3 regions of the Bacillus thuringiensis genome follow, and region 1 is predicted to be linked to each of the others. Evidence: riboswitches for the same ligand, from Rfam matches in the RefSeq annotation. Region 1 holds a riboswitch; each other region holds the start of a gene.

Region 1 (3,289 bases):
TGAAAGCTTTTGCATGGACGATTTGCCACGGCTCTACACCTTTTTCTTCCATGATTTTCTCCGGTGTGTAATATTCGTAATTTCCAATTCCTTTACGCAGAAGCATAACTGTAACGTTCTTATCAACAAGTTGAAGTAAATCTGTATCACCAGTTAAAATATAAACTTCAGCTTCATTGCAATATTGTTTTGCAAGCGTACCGATACAATCATCGGCTTCGTAGCCTTTCATACCGATAACTGGAATGGATAATTTCGCAGTCATTTCTTGCACTAAATCAAATTGAGGAATTAATTCTTCTGGTGGCGCTGCACGATTTGCTTTATAATTCGAGAACGATTCTGTTCTAAATGTCGTACTTCCCATATCCCAGCATGTAACGATATGTGTTGGTTCGATCGCTTGCGTAGCTGTTAACAAGTGTTTCATATAACCATGAATCCCGTTCGTAGGGGTTCCATCTTGTCGTTTCATAAATTGTCCGTAGACACTTGTTGCGTAAAAAGCACGAAATAATAGTGCCATACCATCAACTAATAATACTTTTTTCATAATTCCTCTCCTATTAAAAAAATAATAACCTCACGTTATCACGTAAGGTTATATAAATAGATTACCATTCTACGTTTTTGCTCAACTTTGTCTATTATACATGGTTTTTGTATATTTAGCACCATTAACACATTAAGACATCCTACTACAACAAGTATGCAATATGCCTGAATACGTATTTTTCCCAGTAGAAACAACGACAGCCTTTGCATTTCCACTAACAATATGCGAACCTTTAAAACATACATTTTCAAGCTCAAGTGGATTATAATCTTTCATCCGTTTTAATGGAATAAATCGTTTACGTTCAAGGTGATAGCAGCTTTCAAACTTCTCTATACTCGCTTCGTTTCCCGTTAACACAGACTCATTCACTAATAAATCATCTGCATAAATAATACGTACATCAGCTGGCACAGCATCTCCAGCCGAAAGAAAAATCATATCTCCAGGTACAAGTTCTTGCACTGGTATCTCCATCATTTTCAGTTCACTATTTAGCCCTGTACTACTAGAACATTCTACTCTAGATACAGTAATCGTTTCACGTTGTAATTCATCACACACACGTTGTTTTGAAAAACCTGGAATCATGCCACCAAGCTTCATCATTACTTCTGCAAGAATTGCTCTTTTTGAAGTTAGTTCGTTTCGGCCATATACTTGAATACGTTTTTGCGCCTCTTTCATTGATAGTCCGTCTCTTGTTGTTTTAAAATATGCAAATACAGATTTTACATCTCTTGTTGCAATTTCAATTAATAAATCTTTATTTTTTTGGAGCATTGTTTGTTCTTTTATTGATTTTTTATTTAGTTTATATGACGTGTTACCCACAGTTTTGTTTGCATATAACATATTATCGTCTCCTCCTTTACAACATAGGAAGAAACGCTTTGTTTCTCAATTTATCCACTTTGCTGTGAAAGTGTCTAGCGCTTTATAAACGCTACATTGTGATAAATATAGAGGGAGGAACAAATCGTTTCCTGCCTACATCATATATTTTTGATTTGAAGTATATGGGTAACGGAACCGAGTCAGAATTTGACATGCTCCTCACCTCCTCGTTTAATTTTATATTTTATACTATGATATTACTCATAGCTTGGTAACAAAAAAGACCCCTACCCTTAAGAGAGTAGTGGCCATTACATACACAAATAAACGATTTCTAATATAATTAGAAATCTACGGACCTCTCCCTCGCCGAGTTTTAGCACTGTATAGCATAGGTACATTACCAGCTACGTTAAGAAAAACCTTAATTCGATCATTCCTGTTGACCCATTGGCGTCTCTCGACATTTTTGGGCAGTAGCATTTCTCTATACAGGAGCCTCACCTAACAGAGACTTATTTTCATTACATTGAAAATGTTACTCTTATTTAAATTAGATGTCAACAGTAGCCTACAATTTTTTCAAAAGGTATGGCAAACTAACGTATATAAAGTGAAACTTTAATCAGTGGGGGTTTTGTTCATCCCCCACTGATTATTAGCCCTCACCAATCGGGCTGCCCGGCAAATAGCGGGATAAAATAAAAAACTTTACGTTTAAACGTAAAGTTTTTAATAAGTTATACAACCAGCGATTACAATCCCAATTGAAAGCGATAAAAACATAAGAAAAAGACCGACTGCTTGATTATCTTCTTCGAGACTTTTGTTTATATTAAAGCGTGGTGTAAGCCACTCAGCTAAATAAAAGACGATAATTTGAGCCAAAATCCCAACTGCTCCCCACGAAATCATATCAAGAAGTGAAATTGAATTAGCTGCTGTCGAATATAAAACAATAGCTAACCCAAGTAATCGTCCTCCAAGCACATAGCTTACCGCCTTATTCCCTTGAGCCATTAACTTAAATTCCTTAACTTTCGTTGTCACTTCCATCAAGAACAGACCAATACATAAAAGTCCGAGTGTTACTGCTAGATATAATAAAAAATTAATCATTTTTTCCCCCTCCTTTTTATACCTACCGGTAAATAGTACGATTCATTTCCTGTAATCTTTTCTCCCGCGCGAATACCGATACTACTCGCTTTTCCAGCAATTAAAAACGAACCAAACACATACGACAGTTTCTCCATCCCTTTTTCTGTTTCCAAGGATACGACTGGAAGTTCTATATACTTTTGAAATATCGGCAGTGACGCTTTATACGTTTGGTGTGCATTTTGAAGCATAATATTTTCGTCTTTATCGCGAATCGTAATTGTATCTCCTTCTCTCCCAAATGAAGGTTTTTGAACGAAAGAACCTTTTCCTAAAAATAAATCTGGTTCTAAATATGTAGGTAACATATATTCTTTAATCCACTGTTGTTCCTCATTTGTATAAAAGGCCTCTTCTTCTGCTAACCCCCAAATAAGACACTGAATTGATTTTGGCTGAAGTAAAAATGCTGACAAAGGATTTATTATAAAAAGCTTTCCGGCTTTTACAAGTTGTAACAGTTCCACACCTACCAAATCTCCTGTTTCAGGATCTTGATCCTCAATTAAATCTTCTATCGGATATGTTTGGCGATATAAAACATCAATCTTCGCCCCATCTTTATCGACTAGAGCATCTTTCGTAATTCTAAGTTCTGACATTGGCACTACTTTATTTTCAACATGGCATAACTGACTCAAATACTTAGTCGTATTCCAATCCTCAATATGTTCATGATGTGCTGTAAAAACAACATTTGGATTGTCTAATCCCTTTGTCGCTTCCATTACGGCT
Region 2 (3,289 bases), 2.4 Mb from region 1:
TTATCAACTAAAAGAGCACCTTGTATATCTTTCTCTACAATACGATATCCAAAACATTCTATACCGTGTGACAATCTTTTCGTTTCTACATAAAATTCATTATCTTCAAATACGGTACCTTCTTCTGTTATCTCCACAACTTCAAGTGGATATTTCACATGTGTCGTACTTACCGATAATGCCACTTCAATAAATTGTTTAATTCCTTTCGGTCCATACACCGTTAAAGGCGTAGTTCCTCCTTGAAATGAACGGCTACCTAATAAACCAGGCAATCCAAAAATATGATCGCCATGTAAATGCGTAATAAATATTTTTTCAATGCGGCGCGGACGTACAGATGTATGTAATATTTGATGTTGCGTGGCCTCGCCACAATCAAATAACCAAGTTTGTCCTCGTTCTTCTAACAATTGTAAAGCAATTGCTGAAACGTTCCTTCCTTTTGAAGGAACACCTGCACCAGTTCCTAAAAATACAAATTCCACTTTCTTTCCTCCAGCTCTAAATATACTCTATCTCTCATCTTACGGAATGTTATTTCAAATGGCAAATTGAATTTACATAACCAATCATCTAGACAACTATATAACACGAACGTTATACTTAAAAAATTTAGCAATCGTTCGTGTTTTGTGTTAAAATGATTATACTACATTTTAAGGGAGCGTTTTATTATGAAAGAAGTATTTCGTTTACAAACTGATTTTTCATCTTCATTTGATCGCTGGGTAAGTTCTTTCGTGTCTGATCACCCAGCACAATTAGAATGGACAACTTTAAAGGAATTAATCCATGAATATACAACATCACATACAAATGATACGTTACCAGCATATATTTCTTCAGCTTTAACATATTACGCCCAACGCGTTTCAACTACAAACAGTTCAGAGATTGTTATTTTTGAAAACCCTACAATCTCGTAATCTATAATAAAAAAGCACTGGTTACAGTGCTTTTTTTATTTATACTTATTTAGCAAATGATTATATTCCGTCCAAAAGTCTGTATACATACTTTGATCAAACTCATCTAAAATTACCTTTTCACTTGATTTATTGAATAATTCTTTTGCTTGTAGCGCAAAAGAAACAATTTGTTTTCTATATTCATTTTCATTTACTTCTATATGAAGCCCTTCATAGTATATAGCCTCTTGATCAGTAGAAATAACTTTGACAAAATCCTTTAAAACCACATTTTCACCTATATGGTTTATAGTCCAATGAATTGAAATTGGGCATCCTAACATGAGCATAGTGCCACATCCGTGCAAAATAAGCCCCTCTTCATTTTCAATATCACAAATATATTCTTTATCTAAAGTTCGTAACAGAGCTAAAGCTGATTCACTTATTCCCCATTCCTCATCCATACCTGTCTGCGTAATAATCGTTCCAGCCACATTTAAATATATTTCTCCATGAGAACATAAATCTTCCTGCTCATTAAACAACCACTTTTGATTCTCAATATTTATAATAAAATTTTGTGGTACCATTACAAATTCCCCTCTTATAAAAATATTTATTTTCCACATTATTTATAATTAATATCATGCATTTCATCCCATATATCTATTATAAATCCATTTAATATTTTAAAAACACAGATAAAAAAGATATTGACACTACGATTTTACAGTGCTAACATTCAACATGTAATTGAATATGGTCTCTGTTAGGTGAGGCTCCTGTATAGAGAAACGCTGCTGCCCAAAAATGTCGAGAGACGCCAATGGGTCAACAGGAAAGGTCGGAATGAAGGCCTTTCTTAACGTAGCTGGTTTCAGTACCTATGCTATACAGTGCTAAAACTCAACGAGGGAGAGGTGCATATATTTTGTCACACACAAAAACTGTTTTTATTTATGTCTACTAACAGTCTTTGTTGTGGACTCTTTTAACTGCGAATTCAGACCTTTACTCGTTTTGAGTAAAGGTCTTTTTACGTATCTATGCACCTTACTATGAAACAAACATAGCATATTCAGAAACTACTAAATTGTACGGAGGTGAGGAACAGTTGGCAATTGATGATTCGGCCCAGATACCCATACGTTTTACATTCATATTTCATCATGTAGGTAGGAAAGAAACTGTTCCTCACCATTTCAAATAGTTAGGTAACAGATTGTTTCCTCCTTCATGACAGAGGAGGAACTACCAATGTTTAATTTACAAAGACAAGAAACAAAGCATGCTTATGAGCAAGATAGCATGAAAACAAATAACGAATTGTTAGTGGAGGTTGCAACACAAGATGTAAGCTCTGCATTAAAACTTTTAGAAACAACACAAGATGGATTATCTAAACAAGAAGCGTCTCGTAGACTTTCTTTATATGGTCCGAACGAAATAGCTCATAATAAAATGGCGCCGTGGTACATTCAATTTCTGTCGGCATTTAAAAATCCATTTATTTTCGTTTTATTAGCTCTTGGAGCACTCTCCTTTTTCACAGATGACATACAAGGAACAATTGTCGTATCTGCAATGGTACTACTTAGTGCAACGATTCGGTTTTCCCAAGAATTTCGTTCTCAAAAAGCTGCCGATAAGTTAAAAGCTATGGTTCGAACAACTGCGAGTGTATTTAGAATAAATGGATTTGTACATGAAATAAAAAATGTAACGAATTTAAATCGAAATTACACAACAGAAATTCCAATTGAGGAACTTGTACCTGGCGATATTATTTCCCTTTCAGCAGGTGATATCGTTCCAGCTGATGTGCGTATTGTATCCGCTAAAGATTTATTTGTTAATCAATCTTCTTTAACAGGGGAAGCACTTCCTGTAGAAAAATACGAACACTGCTACCATACAGAAAATAAGCATATCTTACCGAAAAACATGAAAAAAAATTACAATCCACTCGATATGGAAAACCTTTGTTTCATGGGAACAAATATTGTAAGTGGTAGCGCAAAAGCTGTTGTCATCTCAACAAGTACCGATACGTATTTCGGCTCTTTAGCAAATAAGGTAATCGGAAAGCGTGTAGAAACAAGCTTTGATAAAGGTGTAAACAAAGTAAGCTGGCTCTTAATTACATTCATGCTTATTATGGCGCCTATTGTCCTTCTCATTAATGGATTCACAAAAGGAGATTGGCAAGAAGCTTTCTTCTTCGCTATTGCAGTTGCTGTTGGTCTTACACCAGAAATGTTACCAATGATTGTAACTGCTAATTTAGCTAAAGGTGCCGTTAACATGTCTAAACAAAAAGTAATTGTAAAACAACTAAATTCTATTCAAAACTTAGGTGCTATGAACATTCTTTG
Region 3 (3,289 bases), on a different replicon from region 1:
TGTTAATTGAGAATCAACAAAGTGTCTACTGTTATAACCGTAATGTTGGACAGCGACAATGGAGCTCGCACTATACATCATGATAATACCTAAAGTACATGTTATGAATAGAGGGAGGAGCAATAGATAATCGAGTTTTAATATTTTTTTCATTTTAATATCCTCCTGATTTAAAACAAAACATAATATTACATTTGCTAATGAATAGAATCTTGTTCTCGTCAATTACTAAATATGACTTTTGTTTAGGAGGATTTTATCGCTTACACACTGTTTTCTTATACAAAAATCCCCCTAGTTACATACTAGGAGGATTCAAAATGGCATGACTAAATAAGGCTTTTCTCCCCCTAGTAGAGCTTTGGCACTATACAACGTAAAGTAATGAAAATTCAATACTTAGCTATCTTAAGAAGAGCCTTAATCCGACAATTCCTGTTCTACCCATTGGCGTCTTTCGACATTTTTGGGCAATAGCCTGTGTTTGTATAGGAGCCTCACCTAACAGGTCCAGCAATATAAATTTTATGTGTTTGTTTCGTGTAGCAAGCATAAATATATTTTTTTTGCTTGTCAAGCAACCCTATTGCTAATTTTATTTATTTTATTGCTTTATAGTCCTTTGAGAAATGATAAGAGAAAATGTATGTAATCATTCCGTATAAGTACATATTTTTGACTTGTAGTGTATCGTTTGATTAAGTAGTTTAACCACATAAATTTGATAAACAGTAAAGAAGATTTTAATTATAAAAGAAGATTTTTTTAGAATGTTCTTTTGATATACAGAATGACTAATTATTTATCATTTGTTATAAAGTTGGAATTTGATTAAAAACAATAAGTTTCATAAGTTTTATAACGTTTCTTCGAATTAAATCTATTTGAATTTTATGTTTTTTAAGGGGAATTTTAAATTTATAATAAAATATAATTTCATTTTCTATAAAAGATTTTTTATGAATGGAATTGAAAGTCAGTTGACAAATATTAAATTCTGGTTTAAATTTTGAAGTAATTCAATAAACTTTGTTAGGTGAGGCTCCTGTATAGAGAAACGCTGCTGCCCAAAAATGTCGAGAGACGCCAATGGGTCAACAGGAACGGTCGGATTAAGGCCCTTCTTAATGTAGCTGGTTATAAAAACCTATGCTATACAGTGCTAAAACTCAACGAGGGAGTGGTATACGATTTGATAGAAAGGCACCTCTGTGATTTTGGTAGAGCTGTCTTAATATTCATTTATTTGTATTGTGAAAAAACCTTTACTCCTTTTTGAGTAAAGGTTTTTCTGTTTAATTTTATTTATTTTTATCTTGTCTATATTCAAAAAGGAGGTAATTCTAACTAATGAATTGATTGCAATGTAACTATTATTGCTCTAATAAAAAATTTAAGACAGATAAAATAAAACAAAACCACTCATGAAACTCTAGAGTCTCCCTTAGCAATATGAGGAGGAGTTAACATGAAGAAATTATTAAAGGAATTACTTATAACCAAAAATAACTTGGATGCAGAGAAAGTTTTACGTCATCCATCGTATGATATTGCACAAGAAGTAAAAGAGTTTTCAATTGAAGATCAAGTCATATTGCTAAATACGATTCCTGTATTAAAAAGCTCTAAAATTCTTCAATATATGAGTGCAGAAGAAAAATATAATATCTTAATTCACTTATCTGAAAACAAAGCTAAAAAGTTACTAAATTTACAACCGATTGATGAATTAGTAGATTTACTGCTAGCGGTTCATCCGGAAAAACAGGCTAAATTAATGGCGTATCTAGATAAAATCACAAAACATAACGTGAAAAAATTGATGAATTTCAAACCTGAAACGGCAGGAAGTCTTGTCACAAGTGATTTTGTTGCAGTTAGAGGAAATTGGTCAGTAAAAATGACATTGAAGTACATTAGGGAACATTCTGAAAATGTAGAATCAATATCTTATAGTTATGTTCTTGATAGTCATGGTTATCTTGAGGGAATCGTTTCCATACATGAGTTATTACTAGCAGCAGATGAAGAGATATTATCTACTATTATGATTCAAGAGGTAATTTCAGTACAAGCTGAAGTTGACCAGCAAGAAGTTGTAAAAAAGCTACTGAATTATAATTTAGCAGCAATACCTGTGACAACAGCAAATAATAAAATGATTGGTATTATAACTTTTGATGACGTAATGAATGTTATGGAAGCAGAAGCTACAGAAGATATTCAAAAGTTAGGCGGAAGTGAGCCATTGAATCAATCTTACTTTGAAGCTAGCATTTGGAGCATTTTCCTAAAACGTCTACCATGGTTATTACTTCTTTTTGTTGCTGAGGCATATACAGGTACAGTATTAAAGTATTTTGAAGATGAAATTGAAACTGTAGTTGCCCTTGCTTTCTTTGTTCCGTTATTAGTAGGTACTGGTGGAAATACAGGAACACAGGTTGTAGCAACAATTACTCGTGCAATCGGTATTGGAGAGGTCAAATTTAAAGACATTTTCCGTGTAATGAAAAAGGAATTTGCAATAGGTATGTTTCTCGGACTTGCACTTGGAATAGCTGGGCTCACTCGTGCTTATATGTTGGGAGTTGGAACAGAAGTTGCACAAGTTGTAGCAATTACTTTATTATTTATTGTTATTTGGGCCTCTCTTGTAGCAGCAGTTTTACCTTTGATTCTAAGAAAATTAAAACTAGATCCTGCAGTTGTTTCGGGTCCATTTATTACAACATTTGTTGACGGAACAGGATTAGTAATTTATTTCATGGTTGCAAAAACGTTATTAAATTTGTAAATATACACTGAAGTAAAAGCGAAATGCGGAATAAGTATTTTGCCTTGATTGCTAAAATATAATGGGGAATTCAGGCATGAGGAAACCAAACACTTTTTTCTTTAGATAAATAATATTTTAATGGATTTATTGAATGTAATGAATGCTGGAGGATAAAACTATGAAACATCTAAGAAAAATCTTCAAAAGAATCTTGCTTCTATTTTCTATTTTCATGCTTATTGGCGTAGGAATACTATTTGGTACTAGCTATGGCCGAGAGCTTCGTATAACAATCGCTGGAAGTATACTAACTTCTCAGCATCCACAATATGCGAAATATACATTCCTAACCCAAAAGGAACTAGATAAACTGCAAGATAGAATTAATCATCCGAAATGGTCAAACAGTGATGAGCATATTTATAAAAAAATAGCAGGAAAAAGATTAGAAGAATTAAAAAATCAGCCATTAGAAATTGATGTAGAAACAATTAAAAGCAATAAAGATAG

Evidence for each region. A riboswitch is a leader RNA that binds a small molecule or an ion and turns the genes downstream of it on or off. The one in region 1 is predicted to bind magnesium.
Region 2: another riboswitch for magnesium. It lies ahead of mgtA (magnesium-translocating P-type ATPase); the one in region 1 lies ahead of AC241_RS08310 (P-type ATPase actuator domain-containing protein).
Region 3: another riboswitch for magnesium. It lies ahead of mgtE (magnesium transporter); the one in region 1 lies ahead of AC241_RS08310 (P-type ATPase actuator domain-containing protein).

What each region holds. Positions count from the first base shown of each region.
Region 1 is NZ_CP012099.1:1,566,513-1,569,801, reverse strand. It holds gene AC241_RS08315 (5'-3' exonuclease) at 1-553, opposite strand, end outside; gene AC241_RS08310 (P-type ATPase actuator domain-containing protein) at 686-1,411, opposite strand; M-box (ykoK) riboswitch at 1,747-1,912, opposite strand; gene AC241_RS08305 (DUF350 domain-containing protein) at 2,126-2,512, opposite strand; gene AC241_RS08300 (glutathionylspermidine synthase family protein) at 2,509-3,289, opposite strand, start outside.
Region 2 is NZ_CP012099.1:3,997,012-4,000,300, forward strand. It holds gene rnz (ribonuclease Z) at 1-488, opposite strand, end outside; gene AC241_RS20495 (DUF3932 family protein) at 678-929, shown strand; gene AC241_RS20500 (hypothetical protein) at 965-1,504, opposite strand; M-box (ykoK) riboswitch at 1,673-1,840, shown strand; gene mgtA (magnesium-translocating P-type ATPase) at 2,172-3,289, shown strand, end outside.
Region 3 is NZ_CP012100.1:178,050-181,338, reverse strand. It holds gene AC241_RS28025 (FtsW/RodA/SpoVE family cell cycle protein) at 1-153, opposite strand, end outside; M-box (ykoK) riboswitch at 340-516, opposite strand; M-box (ykoK) riboswitch at 1,022-1,187, shown strand; gene mgtE (magnesium transporter) at 1,469-2,797, shown strand; gene AC241_RS28015 (phosphodiester glycosidase family protein) at 2,958-3,289, shown strand, end outside.